One region of the Marinactinospora endophytica genome, then DNA from elsewhere that is predicted to be linked to it. Evidence: predicted binding sites of a transcription regulator. Region 1 holds the regulator's gene; the other holds the start of a gene.
What was found. The regulator HspR, encoded in region 1, represses chaperone genes until heat shock. The targets are predictions, from matches to a motif close to ANTTGAGTCNNNNNGACTCAANT.

Region 1 (14,483 bases):
CCGGCCTACTTCAGCGACGCCCAGCGCCAGGCCACCAAGGACGCCGGCAAGATCGCCGGCCTCAACGTCCTGCGCATCATCAACGAGCCCACGTCCGCGGCCCTGGCCTACCACCTGGAGAAGGAGGAGGAGGCCACCATCCTGGTCTACGACCTCGGTGGCGGCACCTTCGACGTCTCCCTGTTGGAGGTCGGCGACGGCGTGGTCGAGGTCAAGGCCACCAACGGCGACAACCACCTCGGTGGTGACGACTGGGACCAGGCCATCGTCGACTGGCTGGTCGAGCGCTTCAAGAACAGCAACGGCGTCGACCTGTCCAAGGACAAGATGGCGCTCCAGCGTCTGCGCGAGGCCGCGGAGAAGACCAAGATCGAGCTGTCCAGCTCCAGCGAGTCCTCCATCAACCTGCCCTACATCACCGCCTCCGCCGAGGGCCCGCTGCACCTCGACGAGAAGCTCACCCGCGCGGAGTTCCAGCGGCTGACCGCCGACCTGCTCGAGCGCACCAAGGCGCCGTTCCACCAGGTCATCAAGGACGCCGGGATCACCGTGGACAAGATCGACCACGTCGTGCTGGTCGGCGGTTCGACCCGTATGCCCGCGGTCGTCGACCTGGTCAAGAGCCTCACCGGCGGCAAGGAGCCCAACAAGGGCGTCAACCCCGACGAGGTCGTCGCCATCGGCGCGTCCCTCCAGGCCGGTGTGCTCAAGGGCGAGGTCAAGGACGTCCTGCTGCTGGACGTCACCCCGCTGTCGCTGGGCATCGAGACCAAGGGCGGTGTGTTCACCAAGCTCATCGAGCGCAACACGACGATCCCGACCAAGCGCTCGGAGATCTTCACGACCGCCGAGGACAACCAGCCCTCCGTGCAGATCCAGGTCTACCAGGGCGAGCGCGAGATCGCCCAGTACAACAAGAAGCTGGGCGTCTTCGACCTCACCGGCCTGCCCCCGGCGCCGCGCGGCGTCCCGCAGATCGAGGTGACCTTCGACATCGACGCCAACGGCATCGTGAACGTCACCGCGAAGGACCTCGGCACCGGTAAGGAGCAGTCGGTCCAGATCACCGGCGGCTCCGGCCTGCAGAAGGACGACATCGACAAGATGGTCCGCGAGGCCGAGCAGTACGCCGAGGAGGACCGCAAGCGCCGCGAGGAGGCCGAGGTCCGCAACAACGCCGAGTCCCTCGTCTACCAGACCGAGAAGGTCATCAAGGACAACGAGGACAAGATCCCGGCGGATGTGAAGACCGAGACCGAGAGCGCTGTCGGCGAGCTGAAGAAGGCGCTGGAGGGCTCCGACATCGAGGCCATCCGCTCGGCGAGCGAGAAGGTCGCGCTGGCCAGCCAGAAGATCGGGTCCGCCATCTACAGCCAGGGCCAGCAGGGCGGCGCGTCCACCGACGCCGGCGCCCAGGCCAACGCCGACGACGCCGACGTCGTCGACGCCGAGATCGTCGACGAGGACAACGGCAAGCGCAACGGCACCGCCTGACCACGACGCTGAAGAGGAGGCGCAGCAAATGGCGCTGCCGGACAACGACAACGGCCGCGAACAGCAGGGGCCGGTGATCCGCGACAAACGGCGCATCGATCCGGAGACCGGTGAGCTGCGCACCCCGGAGGGGGCCGCGGAGCCCTCTCCGGACTCCCCGGCGCAGGAGACGGCCGAGGAGGCCGCCCCCTCCGCCGACGGCGCGGAGATCGCGGAGTTGCGCGCGCAGCTGGAGGAGCGCACCAACGACCTCAAGCGGCTCCAGGCCGAGTACGCCAACTACCGCAAGCGCGTGGACCGCGACCGGATCGCGGTCCGCGAGCAGGCCACCGCTCAGGTGATGAGCGAGCTGTTGCCGGTGCTGGACGACATCGGCCGGGCCCGCGAGCACAACGAGCTGACCGGTGGCTTCAAGTCGGTCGGCGAGTCGCTGGAGTCGCTGGTCACCAAGCTGGGGCTGAAGAAGTACGGCGAGAAGGGCGACGAGTTCGACCCCAACGTCCACGAGGCCCTGACCCTGGTGCCCTCGCCCGAGGTGAGCGTTCCGACGGTGATCGAGGTGTTCCAGCCGGGCTACCTCGTCGGCGAGCGGGTGCTGCGGCCGGCCCGCGTGGTCGTGGCCGGTCCCACCGAGGAGCCCGCCGCCGAGGCGGCGGACACCCCGGCGGACCAGGCCGGACCCGAAGCCGCCTCCGGGGGCGAGGCCCCCGAGACCGGCACCGACCAAGAACAGAAGTGACAGGTTCCGCCCCGGGTGCCGGCGACGGCGCCCGGGGCGGTCCGCACCGGTCCGATAATCGACCCTGAGCGCAGCGAAACGGGAGAAGGCACACGTCGATGAGCACGAAGGACTACCTGGAGAAGGACTATTACAAGGTCCTCGGAGTCTCAAAGACGGCCACCAAGGACGAGATCAAGCAGTCCTACCGCAAGCTCGCCCGGCAGTACCACCCGGACGCGAACAAGGGCGACAGCACCGCCGAGGAGAAGTTCAAGGAGATCTCCGAGGCCTACAACGTCCTGTCCGACGAGACCCGGCGCAAGGAGTACGACGAGGCCCGTTCGCTGTTCGGCGGCGCCTACCGGCCGGGCGGTGCCGGCGGCGCCGGGGACTTCAACCTGGGCGACCTGTTCGGTCAGACCGCGGGGGGCGGCGGCGAACGGCTCAGCGACCTCTTCGGGGGCCTGTTCGGCAACCGTGGCGGCCGCTCGACCTCTCAGGCCCGGCGCGGCGCCGACGTCGAGACCGAGACCCGGCTGTCCTTCAGCGAGGCCGCCAACGGCGTGACCCGTTCGTTCAAGCTCACCAGCGAGGCCGCCTGCGGCACCTGTCACGGCACCGGGGCCAAGGCCGGGACCACGCCCCGGGTGTGCCCCAAGTGCGCCGGCACCGGACACGAGAACAAGAACCTGGGCGGCTTCTCGCTGTCCGAGCCCTGCAGCCAGTGCAAGGGACGCGGACTCGTCGTCGACGACCCCTGCCCCGTCTGCAACGGCAGTGGCCGCGGTACGAGCACCCGCACGATCCAGGCCCGCATTCCCGCGGGCGTCACCGACGGCCAGCGCATCAGGATCAAGGGCAAGGGCGCTCCGGGTGAGCGCGGCGGTCCGGCCGGCGACCTCTATGTGGTGGTGCACGTGCAACCTCACCCCCTGTTCGGCAGGAGCGGGGACAACCTGACCGTCACCGTCCCGGTGACCTTCCCCGAGGCCGTGTTCGGCGCCGACGTCCGGGTGCCGACGCTCAACGGCTTCCCGGTCACCGTGAAGATCCCACCGGGCACCCCCAACGGCCGCACGTTCCGCGTGCGCGGCAAGGGGGCGCAGCGCCGCGACGGGACAACGGGCGACCTGCTCGTCACCGTCGAGGTCGCGGTACCGCAGAACCTGAACGGCGAGGCCCGAGAGGCCCTGGAGAAGTTCCGCGCCGCGACCTCCGGCGAGGACCCGCGGAGCGGTCTGGAAGCACGGGCGAAGGGGGCGTAAGACCCATGAACGACCAGCTCTTCGGCGATGACAGCCCGGTCTACGTCATCTCCGTGGCCGCCGAGCTGTCGGGACTACACCCACAGACGCTGCGACAGTACGACCGTCTCGGCCTGGTCTCGCCGGGCCGTACGGCCGGTCGCGGCCGACGCTATTCGATGCGGGACATCCAGATGCTGCGCGAGGTGCAGCGCCTCTCCCAGGAAGAGGGCATCAACCTCGCCGGGATCAAACGCATCCTCGAACTCCAGCGCGAGGTGGCCGAGCTCCACGAGCACCTGTTCCACCTGCGCAACGAACTCGACGCGGCGCGCAACGCCGTGGCCAGGCGCACCGCCGGCCGGCCCGCCGGCGGCGAGCTGCTGCCGGTGCGGCGCACCCGCGTCACGATCTTCGAAACCGGTACCCGGCCTCCCGAGCAGTAGGGCCGCCTCGCCCGTCGGGCCGGGCGGCGGGCCGGGTACCGGGTGCAGACGACGTCATGGCGATTTTCGCAAGGGGGCGGCAAGGGCATGGATTACAAACTCACCCGTAAGAGCCAGGAGGCCGTCTCGGCGGCGATCCGGCGCGCGACCACGGACGGCAGTCCGCAGGTCGAGCCGGTCCACCTGCTGGCGGCCCTCCTCGCCCAGGGCGAGGGGATCATCCGGCCGCTGCTCAAGGAGGTCGGGGTCGACCCCGACGAGGTGAACCGCAGGGTCGAGGAGGCCATCGCGGGCCTGCCGAAGGCCGCCGGCGCGTCGGTGAGCGCCCCGGCCAGTTCCCGGCAGCTCATCATCTCGCTGAACACCGCGGCGCAGCGCGCCCAGCAGATGGAGGACGAGTACGTCTCCACCGAGCACCTGCTCGTCGGGCTGGCCGCGGACGGGGGCGAGGCGAGCCAGGTCCTGCGCGGGGCCGGCGCGTCCCCCGAGGCGCTCCTGGAGGCGTTCGAGCGTGTGCGCGGACACGGCCGCGTCACGTCGGAGAACCCCGAGGAGACCTACCAGGCGCTGGAGAAGTACGGCGTCGACCTGACCGCGCGGGCGCGCTCCGGCGGGCTCGACCCCGTCATCGGGCGCGACTCCGAGATCCGCAGGGTCGTCCAGGTCCTGTCACGGCGCACCAAGAACAACCCGGTCCTCATCGGCGAGCCCGGCGTGGGCAAGACCGCCGTCGTCGAAGGGCTCGCCCAGCGCATCGTGGCCGGTGACGTGCCCGAGTCGCTGCGGGACAAGCGCCTCATCTCGCTGGACCTGCCCGCGATGGTGGCGGGGGCGAAGTACCGGGGCGAGTTCGAGGAGCGGCTGAAGGCCGTGCTCACCGAGATCAAGGAGAGCGACGGCCAGGTCATCACCTTCATCGACGAGCTGCACACCGTGGTCGGCGCCGGCGCGGCCGAGGGCGCGATGGACGCCGGCAACATGCTCAAGCCCATGCTGGCCCGTGGCGAGCTGCGCATGGTCGGCGCGACCACCCTGGACGAGTACCGCGAGCGGATCGAGAAGGATCCCGCCCTGGAGCGCCGCTTCCAGCAGGTGTTCGTGGGCGAGCCGTCGGCCACCGACACCATCGCGATCCTGCGCGGCCTGAAGGGCCGCTACGAGGCCCACCACAAGGTGCAGATCTCCGACCAGGCGCTGGTCGCGGCGGCGACGCTGTCCGACCGCTACATCACCGCCCGGTTCCTTCCGGACAAGGCGATCGACCTGATCGACGAGGCCGCGTCCCGGCTGCGCATGGAGATCGACTCCCGCCCGGTCGAGATCGACGAGCTCCAGCGGGCCGTGGACCGCCTGAAGATGGAGGAGATGGCGCTGGAGAAGGAGTCCGACGCGGCCAGCCGGCAGCGTCTGGACCGCCTGCGCGCCGACCTCGCCGACAAGCAGGAGCAGCTCAACGGCCTGGTGGCCCGTTGGGAGCAGGAGAAGGCCGGCCTGAACCGGGTGGGTGAGCTCAAGGAGCGGCTGGACGCCCTGCGCGGCCAGGCCGAACGCGCCCAGCGCGACGGGGACTTCGAGGCCGCCTCGCGGTTGATGTACGGCGAGATCCCCCAGCTGGAGAAGCAACTGGAGGAGGCGTCGTCGGCCGAGGCCGAGGCCGAGCGCGAGGCCGGCGCCACGATGGTCAAGGACGAGGTCGGCGCGGACGACGTCGCCGACGTCGTGTCCTCCTGGACCGGCATCCCGGTCGGGCGCCTGCTGGAGGGCGAGACCTCCAAGCTGCTGCGCATGGAGGAGGAGCTGGGCCGGCGGCTCATCGGCCAGTCCAAGGCCGTGCGCGCGGTCTCCGACGCGGTGCGCCGCGCCCGCGCCGGCATCTCCGACCCCGACCGCCCCACCGGCTCCTTCCTGTTCCTCGGCCCCACCGGCGTGGGCAAGACCGAGCTGGCCAAGGCGCTGGCGGAGTTCCTGTTCGACGATGAGCGCGCGATCGTGCGCATCGACATGAGCGAGTACTCCGAGAAGCACTCGGTCTCGCGGCTGGTCGGCGCGCCTCCCGGCTATGTCGGCTACGAGGAGGGCGGTCAGCTCACCGAGGCGGTGCGGCGCCGGCCCTACACGGTCGTGCTGCTCGACGAGGTCGAGAAGGCGCACATCGAGGTCTTCGACACGCTGTTGCAGGTCCTCGACGACGGCCGGCTGACCGACGGCCAGGGCCGCCAGGTGGACTTCCGCAACACGCTGCTCATCTTGACCTCGAACCTGGGGTCGCAGTTCCTGGTGGACCCCTCGCTGGACGAGCAGGCCCGTGAGGACAGGGTCATGACCGTGGTCCGCTCCACCTTCAAGCCGGAGTTCCTCAACCGGCTGGACGACGTGATCATGTTCGACGCGCTGTCCACCACGGAGCTGACGAAGATCGTCGACCTCCAGGTCGACCGGTTGGCGCGGCGCCTCGCCGACCGCCGGCTGCGCCTGGACGTCACCCCCGCGGCGCGCGAGTGGCTCGCGCTCACCGGTTACGACCCGGTGTACGGTGCCCGCCCGCTGCGCAGGCTGGTCCAGTCGTCGATCGGCGATCCGTTGGCCAAGGCGCTGTTGTCGGGTGAGCTGCACGAGGGCGACACCGTCGTGGTCGACCTCGACGAGTCCAAGGACGCGTTGAGCGTCTCCCCCGCGGGCGCCGCGGCGGCGGCCTGACGGCGAGGGCCGCTCCTCTCCGAAGTGACGCTCCCGGTCTCCGACGAGACCGGGAGCGTTCGTCATACGAACGGCGGAACTGCCCGTCAACTGCCGTTTCCCTGCCGCCTCTAACTGCCGTATCTCCGAGGGGTGCCTGGTTACTGTTCGGGCATGCCAGTCCGACAGAACTCACCGAGCGGGTGCGCTCGCTCCTCATCGGCTTCGGCCGGGATCGTGGGCGACCATGGGTGAACCCGCGGTGGCCGCCACGGCCGAAGGGGGTCATCAGGGACGGACCTCGCCTTATGCGCCCGCCGATCTCGATCGGGTCCCCGCCGTGGAGGCCCTGCTGGTCCGTCTCGGACTCGGCCCGTTGGATCGGGACACCCTGTCCGCGCCTCCCGGGCGTAACCAGGTCTGGGTCGGCGAGACCCCCGTCCGGAAGGTGTTCGTCAAACGACTCGTCGGGGCCGAGCCGGACGTGCGTTCCAGGATGGCGCGCCTCATGGCCTTCCAGCGCTTCGCGGCCTCCCTTCCCCCCGGAAGCCTCCGGGTACCCGAGCTCCTGGGCTGTGACCCCGAGGCGGGCATCGTCGTCTTCGAGGGCGTCGACGGCGCCGTCAGCGGCGCGTCACTGATGGTCGACGAGGAGTTCGGCGAGGAGTTGTCGAGACTCACGGGGGAGGCGCTCGGTCTGGTACACGCCGCCACTCCTCCCGCGGACACGATGGTCACGGAGGCTCCCCCCATCCAGCCGTCCGTGGAACTGCTCGAAGCACTGCCCTCGGTGATGTTCGACCAGCTCAGCTTCGGCGAGCTCCAGGCGTGGCAGCTGATGCAGGGCGACCCCGAACTGGCCCGTGCCGTGGCCGGGCTCCGGCGTCGAGAACAGATGGCCCCCAAGGTCCCCGCCCATTGCGACTTCCGGGTCGACCAGCTCCTGGTCGCCGACGGCACGGTGCTCATCTCCGACTGGGAGGAGTTCCGGCTGGCGGACCCCGCCCGGGACGTCGGCGGCTTCGCCGGCGAGTGGCTGTACCGCTCGGTCCTCGACATCGTGACCACGCGCGGCGGCGCCGAACCGATCGCCGACGAGCTGACCCACGAGACGGTCATCCAGCGGGGAGCCGCGAGCCTGGAACGCCTTCGCCCGCACATCGAGCAGTTCTGGCGGGGATACGTCGGTGTCCGTGGCGAGACGGTGGACGGCGAGCTCGCCGAGCGTGCGACGGCCTTCGCCGGTTGGCACCTGCTCGATCGCCTGCTCGCCGGAAGTTCCCGCACCTCCAAACTCTCCGGTATCGAACGCGCCGCCGCGGGGATCGGGCGGACCGCCCTGTTGTCTCCTGACCGGTTCGCGTCGGCGATCGGCCTGGGAAGGATGCCATGACCGTCACCGTTTCCCCGCGGAAGAGCGGCACGGACCACACCGGCCGGCTCTCCCCCCGCCTGTTGCAGGCCCTCGAACGGGTCCGAATCCGTCCCGATCTTCGCGGTGCCGTCGTCGACGGCCAGGAGATCGAGGCCGATGACCACCATGACCTGCGTCGCAAGCTCTCGACGACGTTGTACGAGGTCTTCCACGCCGGACGTTCCACTGCCGGGGACGCGGTCCCCTTCCACATCCGTGATCCACGGCTCGAACGGGAACTCGCCGAGCGCGTGCCCCATCGGGAGACCGTGACGCGCGTGGTGCTGTGCAGCGACCCGGAGGTCTCCGAGACGTCGGGGCGCACGGTCGTCGTGCAACGCGACGGGGTACGGATCAGGGTCGCGGCCGACCGGATCCGGTCGGAGGGGGCCTCCGTCGGAGCCGTCGTGGACATGGTGGTCTCCCCGTGCAGGGCCGCGTTGTCCCCCGGGTTCTTCCTGGTGGACGGGACACGTTCCGTCCACTCCGCCGGCCCGATCCTGCGTCTGTACGTCCACCTGGAGAAGGCCGAGGCCGCCCTCCTCGTCTGGGAACACGTCCTGCGCCTCCTTGAGGAGAGCCAGACGCCGTACCGGGCGAAGGTGCTGTCGTCGGACGTGCTGTTCCCCCGCTCCGATGGCCTGGTGGTCTACCTGCGCCCCGACTCCGCGCACATCGCCCGGCGGATCCCCGCCCTGCTGCGCGGCGTCGATGGCATCGGGACACGGACCTCGGTCTTCGCCGTACCGATCAGCCCCGGTGTCGCCATCGCCCGGGAGCCCGAGGACCCCCGTCCCCACATGCGCGGACTGAGCTTCGGCCAGCACCGGGCCGGGGTGCTCGCCCAGGCCCTGGTGGAATCCGTCCGCGACGAACTCCCGGTGGAGGAGGTGATCGGACAACAGTTCACCGAGGCCGGAATATGCGCTTCGGAACCCGCTCGGAACATCGGCGATGCGGAATTCGCCGAAAGTTGAAACCGACACGGTTGCAGGGAGTGGGTATACACATTCCCTGTTTCCAGGTCGGCTCTCAACAGAAAAGAGCGAAAAGTGCAGAAGAACCTGGCGATCATGGAACTGATGGAGGGCTACGGGGCCTACACCGACGTGGCCGAGCTGAACATCAGCGCCGCCGCCGACGCCCCCGCGTCGATCACCGTCACCACGGTTTCGATCACCACCCTTCCCTGCATCTACGCCGCTTCCGCCGTGAGCTCCGCCCCCTGTGCGGCGTTCAGCGGCGGCGTGGCGGCCACGGTCGTCAACGGCTGCTGACCCCCCCCCGAAAATCCCCTTTCACCCCCCACTATCACCGAAAAGGAAAAGAGCCATGGAGAAGTCCAACGAGATCATGGAATTGATCTCCGGGTACCAGACCTGGACGGACGCGGACGCGATGAACGTTTCCTCCGAGTCCGAGGCTCCCGCTGCGACGACGACCTTCTGCGCGTTCACCGTCAGCTACGCCTTCACCCGACAGACCGTCATCGACGGCTGCTGATAACCCCATGACGGCGGCGTTCCCGTGCCCTGCCGGGGACGCCGTCCACTCCCTGACCGAACGGTCGATACCAGCGCGCGACCGTTCGGCGATGTCCGCGGGCGCGGAGTCCGGCCTTCCCCGGCCCGCGCCCGCCCCCCAGGGACGGACGTGGCGGACGGAAGGACGCACAGACGCCTCACCCGGGCCCGACACGGATGCCGACGAACACATTCCGCAGGAGAGACCCGCATGGAACAGGAAGACCCGCATCGGGAGTTCAAGATCCTCCCGGAACTGCTTCAGGGCGGGAAGGGCACGATGGTGGTCATCGCCCTGCTCTCCCTCGTGTCGGCGATCGCCTCCTTGGCGTTGCCCATGGTGGCCGCCGCGCTCATCGCGGCTCTCCAGGAGGGGAAGGGGCTCTCGTCCTGGGCGGTGGCGATGATCGGCGTGGGCGCCGCGACCGCGATCTCGGGTGCGCTCTCCTCCTACCTCCTGGCGAAGCTGGGACACCGCATGCTCTACCGGGTCCGTGTCAGGACCATGCGGCACGCGCTGGGGGTGAGCCTGCGTGACGCCCGCAGGGAGGGCAGCGGCAACCTGGCCGCCCGGTTGACCGCCGACGCCTCCCAGCTCAAGAACGCGGTCGACATCGGCCCGATCCAGCTCCCCATGGCCGCTATCACGCTGCTCGGCACCCTCGTGGTCATGTGCGTCTTGGACTGGGTCCTGCTTCTCATCACCCTGGCCGCGTTCGCCGTCGCGATCGGAATCATCGCGGCCGTGATCGTCTCCCTACGGCGCAGATACCAGGCGGTGCAGAACGAGATCGGCAGTCTCTCCGAGGACTTCGTCGCGGCCTTGGACGCGCTGCCGATCATCAAGGCGTGCCGGGCCGAGCAGACGGTGGCGGGAGACCTGTCCCGAAACGCCGAACGCGTCGCGGACGTGGAGATCGGCACGGCACGGGTCGAGAGCCTGATGGTCCCGATCATCAACCTGGGACAGCAGATCGCGCTCGTGAGCGTCATCATCGGCGGAGGCGCCCGGCTGGTCGACGGTGAGCTTCCCCTCTCGTCCTTCGTCGCCTTCCTGCTCTACCTGCTCCAACTCGCCGCCCCTCTCATGATGGCGGTGTCGGGGATCGCCACGCTCCAGGCGGGCATGGTCGCGCGCAAACGCTTCAACGACGTGTTCGCGCTCCCCTTCGAGCAGACCTCGGTCCCCGCGCGCAGGAGCGTGTCCCCCTCCACCCCCTCCCCCGACGCGCCGGCCCTGCGCTTCGAGGACGTGACCTTCGGATACGACGACGCCCCGGTCCTGCGCGGTGTCGACTTCACCGTTCCACGACGCGGGCTCACGGCACTGGTCGGACTCTCGGGGGCGGGGAAGACCACCGTCCTCGGGTTGACCGAGCGCTTCATGACGCCTGACTCCGGGCTCATCACCGTGTTCGGTCGCCCCCAGGAGGCGTTGAGCGCCGAGGAGCTACGCGGCCTTCTCGCCTACGTGGACCAGGGGTTCACCCTGCTGCGTGACGACATCCGCGGCAACCTGACGCTCGGTCTGACGGCGCCTCCCTCCGACGAGGTGCTGCTGGACTGCCTGGACACGGTGGGACTCGGTGACGTGGTCCGCGCCCTTCCGGACGGTTTGGACACGGTCCTGGGCGGAGCGAACGATCTGTCCGGCGGCCAGCGTCAACGCCTGGCCCTGGCTCGGGCGCTGCTCAGCGACGCCCGGCTGGTGCTGCTGGACGAACCCACCTCGCAGCTGGACGGCGTGAACGAGCAGCGGCTCCGCAACGCCGTGGACGTCCTCGCGGTGGATCGCGCCCTCCTCGTCGTGGCCCACCGGATCTCCACCGTGCAGCACGCCGACCACGTGATCGTGCTGGGAGACGGCCGGACCGTCGCGGAGGGGACCCACGAAGAACTGCTGAAGAGCTGCCCCGAGTACGCCGATCTCGTCAGGGGGCGGTCGACGGGTGTCTCCTCATCCGTACTCGTCTGAACGATTGGGTGGCCAATGACCGAATACTCGATTCTCGCGCCCGTCGTGCCGCTGAGAGCCGAACAGCTCCTCCCCTACGCGGCGCTGGTGCAGTGGAGCGCCGCTCGTCGCCTGTGGCAGGGGCAGGCGACGGTCAGCGACCCACACCAGATGTTCACCGCTGCGGCGGTCGCCGGATTCCGGGTGCCGGTGGGCACCGGGGTCACCCTGATGCCGCTCCGGCATCCGCTGGAGGCGGCCCTCCAGGCCAAGAGCCTGGCCGTGACGACCGGGCATCCGGTGGTGGCGGGTTTCGGGCCGGGTGCGCGGGTGTTCCAGTCCAGCGTTCTGGGCCGCCCCTACGCGAGCCCGCTTCAGGCGACACGCGAATACGCCACGATCGTCAAAAAGCTGGTCTCCGGTGAGGTCGTCAACCTCGCCGGGGAGTACTTCCACTGCGAGAACGGTCTACCGTCCCTCCCAAGCCCTCCGGTCGAAGTGGGCATCGGCGTGCTACGCCCGCGTATGGCCGAGCTCGCCGGGGAGATCGCCGACGTGGCGATCACCTGGCTGACCCCGGCGTCCTACCTTCGCGACACGCTGATGCCCGCCCTGCGCGCGGGCGCGGCAAAGGCCGGCCGGCCCGTCCCCCGGGTCGTCGCCATCGTCCCCCTGGCCCTGAGCGGAGAGGGCCGCGATGGGCTCACTTTGGCGTTGACCAGCAACATGGGCCACATCTCCCTGCCCCACTACGTCGACATGCTGCGCCGATCGGGCATCCCCATCGACCCGGAGGACCCGCTCTCCGGCGCGCGCGCCCTGATCAAGGGCGGCGCCTTCCTGTTCGGCGACCCGGCGACCGTGGCCGAGGGGCTGGACGGGTTCCGGGCGGCGGGCGCCGACGAGATCGTCCTCAACGTCTCCGGGGTCTGCCGGCAGTACGGGGCGAAGACGTCGCTGCTGGAGCTGGAGACGGTCTTGACCGAGGTGACGCGATGAGCGAGACCGAACCGCCCCGTTCCGAGGCCGGGGAGCGGGCCGCGCTGCTCGGGGTGCCCGAGTTCGGGGTGTCCCGGCTCCTCCTCGTCGCCACCGGCTCGGTCTCGACCGCGGACCTGCCGTTCTGGGGGACCTGGCTGCGCACCTGCTACCCCGACCTGGAGATCATGCTCGCCCTCACCAGGAGCGCCCGCCGCTTCGTCACCCCGACCGCGTTGCACGGCCGGATCAACGGGGAGGTGATCCCCGACACCTGGCCGGAGGACGATCCGCGGGCCCTGCACGTCGAACTCGCCGAGTGGGCCGAGGCCGTCCTGGTCTATCCGGCGACCCTGCACTTCACGGCCCGCCTGGCGCTGGGCCTGGCCGACAGTCCCGCGCTCCTGGCCGCCCAGTGCACGAAGGCCCCCATCGTCGTGGCCCCCGCTCTTCCTCCTGGTGGCGTGGACAGCCCCGCCTATCTGGCGCACCGCTCGGCGCTCGCCGCCCGGCCCAATGTCGTCGTCATGCCGCCACGCCCCGGCATCAGTGTGACGACAGGACGTCCGGGCGCCTGGGCTCCCGCCCTGCTCCCGCACTGTCTGGAGGCTCTGGAGCGGTTGCGCGACGCCCGGGACCCCGGCTCCCGGGAGGAGACGGACGTCAGCGGGGCCGCTTCGGAGGCGTCCGCATGACGACGCGACCCGCGGCCTCCTCCGCCGACACGCGACCGCGGCTGGTGTTCGGGACGGGGCTCCTGAGGACCTCGATCAGCCCGGCCGGGGCGGGATTCCTGTGGCGGCGTTCCCCGGGACCGCTGGCGGACTCCGCCTTCACCCCGATCGATCCGGTTCTCCGTTCCCTCGTGGAGGCGGCCACCGCGGGGAACAGCGTGGCCGTGTCCGTGGGCCGGGCGGAGGGACCGAGCAGGATCTACCGGACAGAAGGGGTGGAATCTCTCGCCGGTCGGCTGCTACGCGCCGGACCGGACACGGATCTGGTCCCCCTGTTCAGGGGAGTCGGCCACGCCCTGCGCGCGGTGCACTCGGTGACGCCTCCGGCCGATCATCCCCTTCCCCGGATCCCCCGGGGCATGGCCCGGCTCGACACGTGGCTGTCCCGGCGCCCGGTCCACGGCTTCGCCGGGGAGGCCGCCGCCCTGGTCCACGACCGGATCGGCGCCGAGCGCTGGAGCCGGCTGTGCGCCTGGAACGAGCAGGCGCTCCACGATCCCGACCGGGTCGTGGCGCACGGCGCGCCCAGCCTGGGAGCGCTGGTCCCCGGCGTCTCGGCTCCCGCGGTCCTCCTGAGCGGAGAGGACCTGTGCCTGGCCCCCTGGACGTTCGACCTCGGTTGGGTCACCGGTGAGCTGATCGAGATCAAGTGGCAGATCGGGGGAGCCGCGCCCGCGTGGCAGGCCCTGCTGGACGCCCTCTACGAGGGGTACGGACGGACCCCGGAGAGCGCCTGGAACCGCCTGGCCGCCCTCCGCCTCGCACTGCACCTCCACGACTTCACCGCCTATGTCGGCGGCACGCCCCCCGAGGTGCAGCGGTACGCGGACTTCCTCGGATTCCTGATCGACCTGTGACAGGAGACAACGTGACCACCGCCAAGGAGCCGCACCGCTCCCGGCCCCACCGGATGACACTGGCCAACGGACTCACGGTGATCCTGGAACCCGACCCCCGGATCCCGAGGGTGGGGATCACCGTGCACTACGGGGTCGGATTCCGTTCGGAGCCGCCGGGGCGGGAGGGGTTCGCCCACCTCTTCGAACACCTGATGTTCCAGGGAAGCGAGAGCCTGCCGGACGGCCGTTTCCACGATCACGTCCACCGGGTGGGCGGCGTCGTCAACGGCACCACCCACCAGGACTACACCGACTACTACCAGGTCGTGCCGTCGGCCTCTCTCGAACAGGCGCTGTTCAGCGAGGCCGACCGGATGAGGGCACCTCGTTTCACCCCGCGCAACCTCGCCGAGCAGCTCACAGCGGTCGGGGAGGAGATCCATCAGGCGACCGTGGCCCG
Region 2 (14,483 bases), on a different contig from region 1:
GCAGACCGACGCCCCGGTGGCGATCGAAGTGCGGGAGGTGGCGCGGCTGCTGGACGCCTACGCGGCCACCGCGCCGGGAGAGGGCGGGGAGCGCTGGCGCGACGCCGTCACGGCCATGCGTCGGATACGCTCCGCCGACCTGCCCGGCGGTCGCCCGCCGATCCAGGTCGACCTGCGGCTCGACGCCGACTTCCGCCTTCCCGAGGAGGTCGCGGTCGAGGCGGCGCGCGCCGCCGACGTGCTGTGGCGGCTGGCCCCCGCGGGCGCGGCCCACACCCCCCAGCTCGCCGACTACCACCGGGCGTTCCTGGACCGGTACGGGATCGGTCGTCTGGTGCCCGTCCGGGAGCTGCTCGACCCCCACCTCGGCCTGGGAGTCCCCGCCGGCTACCGGATGCCCCCCGGGGACCGCCCCGCCCCGCCCGAAGCCGCCACGCCCTACCCGGCCTCCCGCGACGAGACGCTGGGACACGCCCTCCACGCCGCCCTCGCCGCCGGGCCGGGCAGCGAGCTCGTCCTCGACGACGGGCTGGTCGCCGCCCTCTCGGGGGAGGGGGAGGAGGTCCCGCCCTCCCCGACACTCGACCTGTGCGTCCAGATACTCGCCCGCTCCGCGAACGCCCTCGCCGAGGGGGACTTCCGGCTGGTGGTGGCCAACGGCTCCTACACCGCGGGGGCGATGGCCGGGAGGTTTGCCCACCTTCTCGGCCTCGAACGCGAACTGGCCGGCCTGCACACGGAGCGGGGGGACGGGCCTCTCACCGCCCACCTGTTCTTCCAGCCCTACGCGGCGCGTTCGGGCAACGTCGCGCGTACCCCGCTGCTGGCCCCCAGGGCCGTCGCGGTGGGCTGCTTCCCGGTGGAGCGGGACGGGGCGGGCGATCCCGTCGACCTCGGCGATCTGGCCGTGGGGGCCACCGGTGAACGGCTCTACCTGGCCCTGGCCTCCACCGGGCGGGAGGTGAGGGTCATCCGTCCGACCATGCTCAACATCGTCACCGAGGCCCCCAACATCGCCCGCTTCCTCGCGGCGGTCTCGATGAGCGGGGTCCGCCCCTGGGCGCCGTGGCAGTGGGGCCGCCTGGACGCGCTGCCCCACCTTCCCCGGGTCCGCCGGGGCCGCAGCGTCCTGGCGCCCGCCCGCTGGCGGCCGGACCCCACACTGTGCGACCCCGCGCTGTCGGAACGCGCGTGGGAGCGCGCCCTCGACGCCTGGCGGGAGCGGCTGGGCGTCCCCGACGTGTTGCGGGTCAGCGCGCTCGACCGCCACCTGGACCTCGACCTCGGCGCGCCGATGCACCGGAGGTTGCTCCGCGCCCAGCTGCGCGAACGCGCGGTCCCGCTGCTTCAGGAGTCCCCCCTCGCCGATCCGGCGGAATCCGGCTGGAGCGACGGTCACGCCGCCGAGGTCGTGGTGCCGTTGTTGTCCCTCCGTCCCGGGCCGCCGGCCCCGGCACCGGCCCGGCTCGCCCCACGGGTGGCCCACCCGCCCGGAGGCGAGTGGCTCTATGCGAAGGTCTACGTCGCCCGTGACCGCATGGACGCGCTCCTCGTCCGCGACCTGCCGGCCTTCCTCTCCACGGTGGAGGCCGACGTCGACCGCTGGTTCTTCCTGCGCTACGTCGATCCGGCCCCGCATCTGCGGCTGCGGCTGCACGGGCGGCCCGAGCGGTTGCTCTCCGCCGTCCTGCCCGCCCTGCACGCCTGGGCGGCGGCCGTCACCGAACGCGGGGTGATCCGCAAGGTCGTCCTCGACACCTACGAGCCCGAGGTCCTCCGCTACGGCGGTCCCGATGCGATCGAGTACGCCGAGCGGCTCTTCGACGCCGACAGCCGTGTCGTGGCCGGCCAGCTCGCCGCCCGCGCGCGGGGGGTGACCGCCCCGCCCCTGGAGACGCTGGCCGCGATGAACCACGCCGAACTCCTGCGCGGCCTGGGGGAGTGGGACTGGTGCGGCTGGGTGCTCGACACCTACCCCATCGAGCTGCAGAAGGAGGTCGCCCCCACGGTACGCCGGACCGCCGCCCCGCTGGCCGACCCGGATCGGTGCCGCAGACTCGCCGGACCGCCGGGGAGGGCGGACGAGCTTTTCGCGCACTGGCCGGCCCGCGCCGCGGCGGCCCGCGCCTACGGTCGTGCCCTGGGGATCGGCGGTTCGAAACGGCCCTCCCCCGCGGCCGCCACGGCCGTCGCCGGCCTCCTGCACATGCACGCCAACCGGCTGCTGGGCATGGACCCCGCCGCGGAGCGCCGCTCCTACGGCCTATTGCGCAGCGCGGTCCGGACCAGGGTGGGCCGGACGGGGGGAGGGGCCCGATGAGCGCTCCGCAGCGGGTCCGTGCGGCGCGTGTCGTGGAGGAGGTCGCCCGGCGGCTGAGCGATCCCGACGCGGTCGTCGCGGCCACCCGGGCCAACGCCGGGCGTCGCGGGGTCGATGAGTCCCGGTCCCCGTTGTGGGAGCCGGGCTCGCTCAACCGGGGGTATCCCGGGCTCGTGCTCTTACCCGCCGAGTTGGGCCTCTCGGCCCCCGACAGTGAGGGACACCGGCTCAACGCGCACAGGTACCTGGAGCTGTCGGCCGCGGCCACCCGTGCCCGACCCGCGCACGGCGCGTTCGCCGGAGTGGGCGCGCTGGCCTCCGCGGCCCGTGTCGCCGCGGGCGCCGACGGCGACTACGCGGGGCTCCTGGCCCGGACGGACGCCCGTATGGCCGAGCACGCCCACCGGTTGGTGGCGCTGCACGTCTCCACCCGTGCGGCCGGGGAACCGACCTACCCGGCGCTGGTGGACGTCCTCAGCGGCCTCAGCGGAGTCGGCCGTTATCTGCTGCACCGGCGCAGGGCCGCCGCCCCCGACGTGGCCGCCGCCCTGCGCGCGGCCCTGGGCTGTCTGGTCTCCCTGCGCCTGCCACTGTCGGTCCGAGGGGTCGAGGTGCCCGGGTGGTGGTTCGGCGCCACCTCCCGCACCCGTGTCGCCGAGGAGTTCGCGGACGGACAGGTCAACCTGGGTCTCGCCCACGGGGTCCCCGGCCCGTTGGCCCTGCTCTCCCTGGCCTGGGAGGAGGGGGTCCGGGTCGACGGGCAGGCCGAGGCGATCGAGGGCATGGCGCGGTGGCTGCTGGAGTGGCGCGAGGAGGACGCCGCCGGACCGTACTGGACCGCCTACATGCCACTGCGCTACTACGCGGACCGGCGGGCCTGGCCCACGCCCCTGCCGGCGCGTCCCTCGTGGTGTTACGGGGCCGTGGGGACCGCCCGCGCCCTCGACCTCGCCGGGCGGGCCCTGGGACGGCCCGAGTGGGTCGGGGCCGGTCTCGAGGCGGTGCGGGCCATGCTCCGCAGGCCCGTCGCGGACTGGGGCGTGGTCGACGACGCCCTCTGCCACGGTCGGGCCGGGATCCTGTACCTGCTCGGCCTGTTCCACGCCGACCACCCCGAGGCCGGCTTCGGGCCGGCGGTCGAGGAGAGCGCGGCACGCCTGCTGGCCGGCTTCGATCCCGAGGCCCCGTTCGGGTTCCGCTTCCACCAGCCGGCCGCCGACCTCGATCTGGACATGCCGGGGTTCCTCGACGGCGCCGCGGGGATCGCCCTGGCCCTGCACGCCTACGCCACCGGCCGTCCGCCGGCCAGCGGCTGGGACACCCTGCTCCTCCTCCGCTGAGGCGGCCTCCCGGGACATGACGCCCTGCGTTTCGCGGCGCCCTCCAGGGTGCTTCGCCACCGGGCGCGCCAACGCGGCGGGACGCGGACGGCGCCGCGGGTGCCCGGGGCCGTGGCGTGGCTCGCCGTCGATCCGGGATGGGCGTGGTGAGCACCCGGGACACGCGCTCGGCAGGAGGGCCCCGAACCGGTCTCCCCGAGGGGTTGCCCGTGATCGCTCAGGGCGAACAGGAAACAGGGAACAAAGGGAGACTCTTCTTTATTGAGTGCTAGTGACTCAACAAGGAGGGTCAGATGACCGAAACGCAGACCGCCGTGACGCTGCCCGTCCTGCCACTGGACGACGATGTCGTCCTGCCCGGCATGGTCGTGCCGGTCGGCATCTCCGACAGTGAGGTCCGCGCCGCCATCGACGCCGCCAGGGCCGGAGAAGAGGAGCAGGCCACGGCGTCCGGCATCCGCGCCACCCCCAAGTCCCGCGTTCTCATCGTTCCGCGCATCGACGGCTCCTACGCGGCCGTGGGCACCGTCGCCGTCGTCGAGCAGGTCGGCCGCACCCCCGAGGGCGAGCCGGCCGCCGTACTCCGGGGGGTCGCCCGGGCCCGTGTCGGCAGCGGCACCACCGGCCCCGGCACCGCGCTGTGGGTCCTGGCCGTGGTCCACGACGAGGAACCGCCTGAAGGCGGCTACCCCGGCCGCGTCCGCGAACTCGCCCGCGAGTACAAGACCCTGCTCACCACCTACCTGCAAAAGCGTGGGGCCTGGCAGATCATCGACGGGATCCAGCAGCTGGAGGACCCCGGACGTCTCGCCGACCGCGGCGGCTACTCCCCCTTCCTCAAGACCTCCCAGAAGCTGGAGCTGCTGGAGGGGTACGACGTCGCCGAACGCCTCGGCCGGTTGATCGAGTGGACCCGCGAGTACCTGGCCGAGCTCGACGTCACCGAGACCATCCGCAAGGACGTCCAGGAAGGGGTGGACCGGCAGCAACGCGAGTTCCTGCTGCGCCGCCAGCTCGAGGCCGTCCGCAAGGAACTCGACGAGCTGTCCGGCAGGCCCTCCAGCGAGGAGGCGGACTACCGCGAGCGGGTCGAGGCCGCGGACCTGCCCGAGCACGTCCGTACCGCCGCTCTCGCCGAGGTGGACCGGCTGGAACGGGCCGGAGACGCCTCCCCTGAGTCCGGTTGGATCCGCACCTGGCTGGACACCGTGCTTGCCATGCCCTGGAACGAGCGCAGCGAGGACGCCTACGACGTCTCCGAGGCGCGCGAGGTGCTCGACGCCGACCACGCGGGTCTGGACGACGTCAAGGAGCGCATCGTCGAGTACCTCGCGGTGCGCCGGCGCCGCTCCGACAAGGGCCTGGGGGTGGTCGGCGGCCGTCGCAGCGGGGCCGTGCTGGCGCTGGTCGGACCGCCCGGTGTCGGCAAGACCTCGCTGGGGGAGTCCGTCGCCCGCGCGATGGGACGCGCGTTCACCCGCGTCGCCCTGGGCGGCGTCCGCGACGAGGCCGAGATCCGCGGGCATCGCCGCACCTACGTCGGAGCGCTGCCCGGCCGTATCGTCCGCGCGATCAAGGAGGCGGGCACGATGAACCCGGTCGTGCTGCTCGACGAGATCGACAAGGTCGGCAGCGACTTCCGCGGGGATCCGGCGGCCGCGCTGCTGGAGGTCTTGGACCCGGCCCAGAACCACACCTTCCGCGACCACTACCTGGAGGTCGACCTCGACCTCAGCGACGTGGTGTTCCTCGCCACCGCCAACGACGTCGAGGCCATTCCCGGCCCGTTGCTGGACCGCATGGACCTCGTGCGGCTCGACGGCTACACCGAGGACGAGAAGGTGGTCATCGCCCGGGACCATCTCCTCCCGCGTCAGTTGGAGCGGGCGGGGCTGGACGCCGAGGAGGCGCTCCTCGGCGAGGACGCGCTGCGTCGCCTGGCCGCCGAGTACACCCGTGAGGCGGGCGTGCGCGGTCTGGAGCGGGCGATCGCCCGGGTGCTGCGCAAGATCGCCGCCTCCGTCGCCCTCGGGGAGCGCGGACTCCCCGTCACCGTGGCGGCGGAGGACCTGCCCGACTACATCGGCCGGCCCCGCCACGTTGCGGAGCCGGCGGAGCGCATCACCGCGCCGGGGGTGGCCACCGGCCTGGCGGTCACCGGCGCCGGGGGTGACGTGCTCTATGTCGAGGCGTCGCTCGCCGACCCCGAGTCCGGCGCGAGCGGGTTGACCCTGACCGGCCAGCTCGGCGACGTGATGAAGGAGTCCGCCCAGATCGCGCTCTCCTACCTGCGTTCGCGGGGCGCCGAGATGGGGCTGCCCGTGGGCGATCTCAAGGAGCGGGGGATCCACGTCCACGTGCCCGCCGGCGCCGTCCCCAAGGACGGTCCCAGCGCGGGGATCACCATGACCACGGCCCTGGCGTCGTTGCTGTCGGGGCGCCCGGTCCGCTCCGATGTCGCGATGACGGGGGAGGTGTCGTTGACCGGAAGGGTGCTGCCGATCGGCGGGGTGAAGCAGAAGTTGTTGGCCAGCCTGCGCAGCGGGATCACCAACGTGATCATCCCGGCGCGCAACGAGCCGGACCTCGACGACCTGCCCGCCGACGTCCTGGCCCGGTTGAACGTCCACCTGGTGGACGACGTTCGCGAGGTGGTGGAGATCGCGTTGCAGCCCGCGCGGCGCACGGAGGCCGTGGCCGCGTGACGGTCGCACCGGGGCGCCGTCGCGGACGGCGCCCCGGTCCCGCCGGCGGCGGGGCGGGGGAGATCCCGGACGACCCGTTAGATTGGACCCATGACGTCTGCGCACGCCCCCGAGCTCCACGTCGCCCTGATCGGCTTCGGCAAGGGCGGTGAGGTCTTCCACGCTCCCCTGATCGATGCCACGCCCGGCCTGCGTCTGTCGGCGGTCGTCACCGGCGACCCCGAGCGGGCCGCCCGGGTGCGCGAGCGCTATCCCGAGACCGAGGTGCTCGCCTCGGTCGAGGAGTTGTGGCGTCGGGCCGAGGATTTCGAGATCGTGGTCGTGGCCTCCCCCAACGCCACCCACGTCCCGTTGGCGCGTGCCGCGCTCAAGGCGGGCCTCGCGGTCGTCGTGGACAAGCCGTTCGCGCTGACAGCGGCCGAGGCGCGCGAGCTCGCCGAGGAGGCCGAGCAGCGCGACCTTCCTCTCACGGCCTTCCACAACCGGCGCTGGGACAGCGACTTCCTGACGGTGTGGAAGCTCATCGACGACGGGAAGCTCGGCGAGGTCCACCGCTTCGAGTCGCGCTTCGAGCGCTGGCGGCCCCAGCCCAAGGACACCTGGCGCGAGCGGGGGACGGCCGACGAGGGCGCGGGGTTGCTCTACGACCTGGGGCCGCACCTCGTGGACCAGGCGATCAACCTGTTCGGACCGGTGGCCACGGTCTACGCCGAACTCGATTCCCGCCGCCCCGGGGTGGCTGCCGACGACGACGCCTTCGTCTCGCTCCACCACGCCTCGGGTGTGCGCTCCCACCTGTGGATGAGCGCGCTGGCGGCCCAGCTGGGGCCCCGCTTCCGGGTCCTCGGCGACCGTGGCGCGTTCAGCATCCGCGGTCTGGACGGCCAGGAGCGCCGGCTGGAGCGGGGCGAGCGCCCCGACGCCGCCGACTGGGGCGAGGAACCGATGGTCAAGTGGGGCGCGCTCGGTGTCGAGGGCGATCTGCTCGCGGTGGCCAGCGAGCGCGGCGACTACCCGGCCTTCTACGCCGCGGTCCGCGACGCCGTGGGCGAGGGGGAGCCGCTTCCGGTGGAGCTGCACGAGGTCGTCCACGGCCTGGAGGTCATCGAGGCGGCGCGGGAGAGCGCCCGGACCGGACGGGCGGTGCACCTGTCCGCCAAGTCTGAGGCGGACTGATCCACGGGAGGGCGCGCGGTGGCCCTCCCCGGCCTCCTCGCCGCCGCGCGGCGCGCGCCGGCGGTGCCCTTCGGGAGCGGCCTGTCAGGCCAGTCCCTCGGCGACGAGGAGGGCCCCCTCCTCTAAAACGAACGCGCGGAACGAGGCCACGGCGGGCGGCTCGTAGCCGGCCGGACGCCACACCAGTCCCAGGGTGCGCACCGCGCCGGGGTCGTCGATGACGAGTTCGCCGGTCCCGGGGAGGAGGCCGTACCGGTGGGGCGGCAGGACCGCCACGCCCAGCCCCGCGGCCACCAGACCGCGGGCGGTGTCGATGTCATCGCCCTCGAAGGCCACGCGGGGCGCGAAACCGGCCCGGTGGCACAGGTCGTCGGTCAGGTGCCGCAGGCCGCGCCCGGGTTTGAGCGCGATGAAGTCCTCCCGGGCCACCGCGCGCAGCGCCACCCGCTCGCGTCCGTTGAGCGGGTGGCTGTCCGGGACGACGAGCCGCAGTGGCTGGGTGTGCAGGACCCGGGTATCCAATCCGGGTTCGGCGGGCAGTGGAGAGGTCAGCGCCAGGTCCACCGAACCGTCACGTAGGTGGTGCATCGCCGCCGCCCACACGTCCTGGATGAGGGCGAAGCGCACGTCGGGATGGCGCGCGCGGAATCCGCGGATCAGCGCGGGGACGACCTCGGCGCCCAACGTCGGCGGAAACGCCAGGGTCACCCGGCCGGCCGAGGCGTCCGTCAGTTCGGCGGCCCCCTCGGCCAGGGTCTCCAGCGCCCGTCGGACGTGGGGGAGGAGGACCCGGCCGGCCCGTGACAGCCGGACGCCCCGTCCGGTGCGTTCCAGCAGCTCCAATCCCAGTTCCTCCTGAAGGCGGGCCAGCGCGCGGCTGACCGTGGGCTGGGGGACCCCCAGTGCGTCCGCCGCCTGGGTGATGTGCTCGTGGGTGGCCACGGCCTCGAACATGCGGAGCCGGGGCGCCAGTACGTGGGCGATGCGGCGGATCTCCTGACCATCCATGCGTATCAGTATCGAACATCCGATATCCATGTATTGGACGTATGGAATGGCCGTGTTTAACGTCGAGGGAGTGACCTCGACCTCGACTGATATGACTTCGGCGGACCAGGAGTCCGGGGACGACCCGGCCCGCGGAACGAACGGCGCCTCCTCCTGGCAGGGGTGGCGGCGGGGAACGGGTGGCCACCGGCGGATCATGGCCGCGATGGGGGCGGCCGGGGTCGCGACCTTCGCCCAGCTCTACGCGGTCCAGGCGGTACTTCCCGGGCTCGCCTCCACTTTCGACGCCTCGGCCGCGCAGACGGCGTTGACGGTCTCCTTCGCCACCGGGGGCCTTGCCGGATTCGTCCTGTTGTGGAGTGGGGCGGCCGACCGGTTCGGCCGGGTCCAGGTGATGATGACGGCCTTGGCGGTCTCCACGCTTCTCGGGCTGTTCGCGCCCTTGGCTCCTGAACTGTGGGCCCTCATCGCGCTGCGCGCGGTCCAGGGGGCCTTCCTCGGCGGAGTTCCCGCGGTGGCGATGGCCTACCTGGCGGAGGAGATCCACCCCGCGGACCTGTCCCGCACGGCCGCGGGATACATCGCGGGCACCACCATCGGGGGCATGACCGGGCGGCTGCTCTCGGGGGTCGTGGCCGACTTCGGCGGCTGGCGTTGGGGGATCGCGGCGGACTCCGCGCTGGGGCTGGTGGCGTTCGTGGTGTTCGCCGTCGCCGTCCCGAGGGCGCGGGGGTTCACGCCGGTCCGGCGTGGGACGGGCCCCGGCCTGCTGCGGCGGTTGGCGGGGGCGCTGCGCGATCCCGGCCTGGTGGCGCTGTACTGCCAGGGGCTGTTCCTCATGGGCGCCTTCGTGACGGTCTACAACTACCTGGGCTTTCGGATGCTGGGGGAGCCGTTCGGCGTCTCGCAGACCGTCGTGGCCTTCCTGTTCGTCGCCTACCTGGCGGGCACCGCGGGTTCGGCGATCGCGGGCGGGCTGACCGGGCGGCTCGGCCGGCACACGATCCTGCTGGCGGGCGTGGCCGGCATGGTCGTGGGGATGGTCGGACTGGCGGTCACCTCGCTGATCGCGGTGGTCGTCGGGCTGCTGGTGATGACCTTCGCCTTCTTCGCCGCCCACACCACCGCTTCGGCGTGGGTGGGACACCGTGCCACGACCGGCCGCGCCCAGGCGTCGGCGCTCTACACCCTCGGCTACTACCTCGGGTCGAGTCTGTTCGGCTGGCTCGGCGGCGTGGTCTACGGTCACCTCGGCTGGGGCGGCGTCGTGGGCTACGTCGTGGCGTTGTGCGCCGCCGCGGCCCTCTCGGGGGTGATGGTGCGGTTCCCCGTTCCCGCCGCCCGCTGAACCCGGGTCGCTCCGGCCCCGATCCCTCGGCACGGCCGTGGCGCCGCGTGACGCGCGGCGCCACGGCCGTGTTCGCGTTGCGCCATCGGATCGGCGCGCGTTGTGAGCGTCCGCGTATGCGCGTGGTGCGCACTTCACGCATTTGAAACCTCCATCTTGCGTAAAATGAGCAAAAAGGTCATGATGGGGCGAACGTTACGCGCATGACCTGGCAGGAGGAGTCGATGGGACGCCACCAGCGGCTGCTGGACGCCGTCACCGAGGGGATCCAACGCGTCGAGGATCTCGCCGACGCCCTCGGCGTCAGTCCCTCGACGGTCCGGCGTGGGCTCAGCGAGCTGGAGCAGGCCGGGAAGGTGGTGCGCACCCACGGAGGCGCGGTTCCGGTCAGCGCGACCACCGAACTGTCGTGGACGCAGAAGAGCGAGCGCAACGCGACCGCCAAACGGCGCATCGCCGAGCGCGCCGCCGAGCTCGTGGAGGACGGCGCCGTCGTCCTGCTCGACGCCGGCAGCACCACCACCTTCGTCGCCGAACGCCTCGCCGACCGCTCCGGGCTGACCATCGTCACCAACGGCATCGGCCCCCTGTGGGCGCTGCACGACGCCGAGGACGTCGAGGTCATCCTGATCGGCGGACACGTCCGGCAGCGACGCGGCTCGATCGTCGGCGACTACGCGCGCGCCGTCCTCGACCGCGTCACCGCCGACATCGCCTTCATCGGAGCCGACGGGCTCGTGCCCGGGCGCGGCCTCAACTGCGCCAGCTCCGAACTCGCCGCGGTCAAGGAACTCCAGATGCGCAGCACGCGGCACACCGTCGTCGTCGCCGACTCCACCAAGATCGGCGCGGCGCCGTTCCCGCACTGGGCGATCGTCCCCGGCCCCTACACCGTCATCACCGACGAGGGCGTCACCGAGGACGACCGCGCCTCCCTCACCGAGGACCCGCGATGCTCCCCCCTCATCGTTCCCCTCGGTCCCGATTCCCCGGCAATGACGCCGGCGGAAGGCTAAGGAAGAAGAACGAGTATGGAACTGCAGCTGCTCGCGGCGCTGGCGCTCGGCGTCGCCGCGGTTGTCGCGCTCATCCTGTGGTCGCGACTGGACGCGTTCGTCGGCCTGCTGGCCGGTGCGCTGGTCACCGGCGTGGTGGCCGGAGTCCCGGTCACCGAGCTGATCGACCACATCAGCACGGGATTCGGTAGCACGCTGGGCGGTATCGGCGTCGTCATCGCCCTGGGCGTGATGATCGGCAAGATCCTGGAGGAGAGCGGTGGTGCCGACGCGCTCGCCAAGCTCTTCGTCCGGATGGCCGGTAAAGGACGCGAGGACGTCGCCATGACCGCCACCGGCGCGGTCGTCTCGGTCCCGGTGTTCTGCGACTCCGGGTTCGTCATCCTGCACCCGTTGGCCCGTTCGCTGGCCCGCCGCTACGGCAGGCCGATCGTCACGCTGTGCCTCGCGCTGGCGGGCGGCCTGGCCATCACCCACCACATGGTGCCCCCGACCCCCGGCCCCCTGGCCGCGGCCGGCCTCTTCGGCGCCGACCTCGGCTCGGTGATCCTCGCCGGCCTGCTGTTCGTCATCCCCCTCATCCCCGTCGTCGTCGCCTACGCGCGCATCGTGGGACCGCGCCTGGAGTCCCAGCTCGACCCGGCCCTCGTCGGCGACGCCGACGAGGACGAGATCGGCAAGGAGCCCGCCGACCCCCGGATCGGCGCCTTCCGCGCGAGCATCCCGCTCCTGCTGCCGCTGCTGCTCATCGTCGGCAACACCGTCACCGGTGCCGCCATGGAGGGCAGCGCGGTCGCCACCGTCTTCGCCTTCCTCGGCGAGCCCGCCATCGCCCTGCTCATCGGCCTGGCCATCGCCGTCTACCTGCTGCCGCCGCGCGGCACCGACCGCAAGACCGTGCTCGGCTGGCTGACCGCCGCCGCGGCCTCGGCCGGCATGATCGTCTTCATCACCGGTGCCGGCGGCGCGTTCGGCGAGGTCCTGCGCCAGTCCGGCGTGGGCGACGCGCTCGCCGACGCCGTCTCCGGCTGGCCCGTCCCGATGTTCCTCATGCCGTTCCTCATCGCGAGCTTCGTCCGCGTCGCGCAGGGGTCGGGTACCGTCGCGATCATCACCGCCGCCACGCTGAGCGCCCCGATCGTCGAGGCCGCCGGCGTCAACCCGACGCTGGCCGTACTGTCGGCCTGCGCCGGTTCGATGGTGTTCTCCTACTTCAGCGACTCCTTCTTCTGGGTCGTCACGCGGTTCACCGGGCTGTCCGGCGTGGCCGCCATGAAGATGTGGAGTGGGATGACCACCACGCTGTGGCTCGCCAGCCTTCCGCTGCTGGGTGTCGCGGCGCTGATCCTGAACTGAGGAGACCGTCATGGCTCAGGTCCTCGTCGTCGCCGACGACCTCACCGGCGCCAACGCGACCGGCGCGCGCTTCGCCCGCATGGGGATGCGCGTGGCGACCGTGGCGCCCGAGCACGTCACCCACGTGGCCGACGACTACGACGTCGTCATCGCCAACCTGGACAGCCGGCACCTGCCGCCGCAGCAGGCCGCCGACCTCGTCACCGACGTGATCGAGGCGGTGTGGCCGGTCGGACTGGTCGTCAAGCGCACCGACACCACCCTGCGCGGCAACATCGGGGCCGAGCTGGAGGCCGCCTGGCGAGCGGTGCGGGAACGCTTCCCCGCCGGCACGCGGGTGCGCGCGCTGTTCGCGCCGGCCTTCCCCTCGTCCGGGCGGGTCACCGCCGACGGGGTCCAGCTTCTCGACGGTGTCCCGTTGGAGCGGACCGAGCTCGCGTTCGACCCGCTCAGCCCGATGCGGACCAGCATCGTCACCGACATCATCGCCCAGCAGAGCGACCTGGCGGTGCGTCACGTCCCGATCCGCCAGGTCACCCACGCGATGCTCACCGCGGACCTGGTGGCGGGGGACGAGCCCATCGTGCTGTGCGACGCCCTGACCGAGCAGCACCTCGCCGACATCGCGACGGCCGCGGCAGAGGCCCACCGCAGGGACGGGACGGTCTGGGTGTCGGTCGACCCGGGCCCGGCCGGGGCGCTGCTCGCCGACGCGCTGCGCCTGGGCGGTCGCGGCAACGCGGCCGGCCCCCTGCTCGCCGTCGTCGGCAGCGCGACCGAGCTGACCCGGCGCCAGCTCGACGCGGTCGCGCGCACCGGACCGGTCCGCTTCGTCGACGTGGACGTCACCAGGCTGGCCTCCGGCGACGAGGAGCACCGCGACGACCTCGCCGCGGCCCTCACCGACCACCTCACCACCGCCGTCTTCCCCGAGGTCGTGGTGTTGCGTACGGCCACCTCGGCCGGCGACGTGGTGGAGCTGCCGGCCGAGTCCCGCCGCGCGTTGCCGCGCCTGCTCGCCGAGCTGGTCACCGAGGTCGTCGAGGAGGCCGGGCGCGCCGCCGGGGCCACCGGCCTGCCCAGCGGGCTGTACACCAGCGGAGGCGACGTCACCTCGGCGGTGCTCGACGAGCTCGGGGTGCACGCCTTCGAGGTCGGCGGCGAGGTCGTCCCGCTGGCGGTCCACGGGACGCTGAGCGGCGGCCCCCTGGACGGCATCCCCATCGTCACCAAGGGCGGCCTCATCGGTGACGACACCACCATCCTGGAGTGCTTCGCCAAGTTGCGCCGCGCGGTCCAGACCCGGCTGCGCAACGTGCGCTCCGAGGTCTCCGAGCACGTGCTCATCAGCGGCGGACGGCCGCGCGACTGACCGACTCATCCGGGCGTGACCTCCCCACGCCCCCACCCACTGGAGGGACCAGACATGACCGAACGCCCCACCCTCGCCGTCACCGTCGGCGACCCCGTCGGCATCGGACCGGAGATCACCGTGCGCACCCTCGCCGAGGTCGGCGCCTCGGCGTCGGCCCGCGGCGTCGTCGTCGCCGACCCGGCCGTGCTGCGCCGCGCCGTCCAGGTGTGCGGCCTGGACGTCGAGATCCGCACGGTGTCCTCGTGGGACCTGCCCCCCGAGCAGGAGGGGGTCATCGACTGCTACGACATCGACGTCCTGGGTGAGCAGGAGCTCGCCTGGGGCGTGGTCGACGCCCGCGCGGGCCGGGCCGCGGTGCGCGCCATCGAGGTCGCGACCAAGGCCGCCATGGACCGCGACGTCGCCGGCATCGTCACCGGCCCCATCAACAAGGAGGCCATCTGGGCGGCGGGCAGCAAGCACCTCGGCCACACCGAGATGCTGGGCGAACTGACCGGGGTGACCCGCCAGACCACGATGTTCGTGGTGCGGGGCAAGAAGATCTTCTTCGGCACCCGGCACCTGTCGCTGCGCAAGGCCCTCGACCAGATCAACGAGGAGCAGCAGGTCGCCGTCATCAACGAGGCGCTGACCGCGCTGCGCGTGTTCGGCGACGACGAGCCCCGCCTGGCCGTGGCCGCCATCAACCCGCACGGCGGCGAGAACGGCGCCTTCGGCGACGAGGAGATCGTCCACCTCAAGCCGGCGATCGAGCGGGTGCGGGCGACCGGCGCCGACGTCACCGGACCGGTCCCGGCCGACTCGGTGTTCCACCAGCTCCTCCAGGGGCGCTACGACGG

Region 2: the regulator HspR is predicted to act here: its motif matches at 3,920-3,942, upstream of lon (endopeptidase La).

Annotation. Positions count from the first base shown of each region.
Region 1 covers NZ_BAAGVM010000002.1:205,019-219,501, reverse strand. Annotated here, with positions in the region: gene dnaK (molecular chaperone DnaK) at 1-1,494, shown strand, start outside; gene grpE (nucleotide exchange factor GrpE) at 1,523-2,233, shown strand; gene dnaJ (molecular chaperone DnaJ) at 2,332-3,480, shown strand; gene ACYVHU_RS04870 (heat shock protein transcriptional repressor HspR) at 3,486-3,905, shown strand; gene clpB (ATP-dependent chaperone ClpB) at 3,993-6,602, shown strand; gene lxmK (class V lanthionine synthetase subunit LxmK) at 6,829-7,974, shown strand; gene ACYVHU_RS04855 (T3SS effector HopA1 family protein) at 7,971-8,972, shown strand; gene ACYVHU_RS04850 (LxmA leader domain family RiPP) at 9,048-9,272, shown strand; gene ACYVHU_RS04845 (LxmA leader domain family RiPP) at 9,328-9,498, shown strand; gene ACYVHU_RS04840 (ABC transporter ATP-binding protein) at 9,730-11,493, shown strand; gene ACYVHU_RS04835 (LLM class oxidoreductase) at 11,509-12,471, shown strand; gene ACYVHU_RS04830 (flavoprotein) at 12,468-13,145, shown strand; gene ACYVHU_RS04825 (hypothetical protein) at 13,142-14,041, shown strand; gene ACYVHU_RS04820 (M16 family metallopeptidase) at 14,053-14,483, shown strand, end outside.
Region 2 covers NZ_BAAGVM010000006.1:251,372-265,854, reverse strand. Annotated here, with positions in the region: gene ACYVHU_RS14110 (lantibiotic dehydratase) at 1-2,320, shown strand, start outside; gene ACYVHU_RS14105 (lanthionine synthetase C family protein) at 2,317-3,660, shown strand; gene lon (endopeptidase La) at 3,954-6,365, shown strand; gene ACYVHU_RS14095 (Gfo/Idh/MocA family oxidoreductase) at 6,456-7,541, shown strand; gene ACYVHU_RS14090 (LysR family transcriptional regulator) at 7,626-8,549, opposite strand; gene ACYVHU_RS14085 (MFS transporter) at 8,746-9,897, shown strand; gene ACYVHU_RS14080 (DeoR/GlpR family DNA-binding transcription regulator) at 10,101-10,913, shown strand; gene ACYVHU_RS14075 (GntP family permease) at 10,929-12,269, shown strand; gene ACYVHU_RS14070 (four-carbon acid sugar kinase family protein) at 12,280-13,641, shown strand; gene pdxA (4-hydroxythreonine-4-phosphate dehydrogenase PdxA) at 13,696-14,483, shown strand, end outside.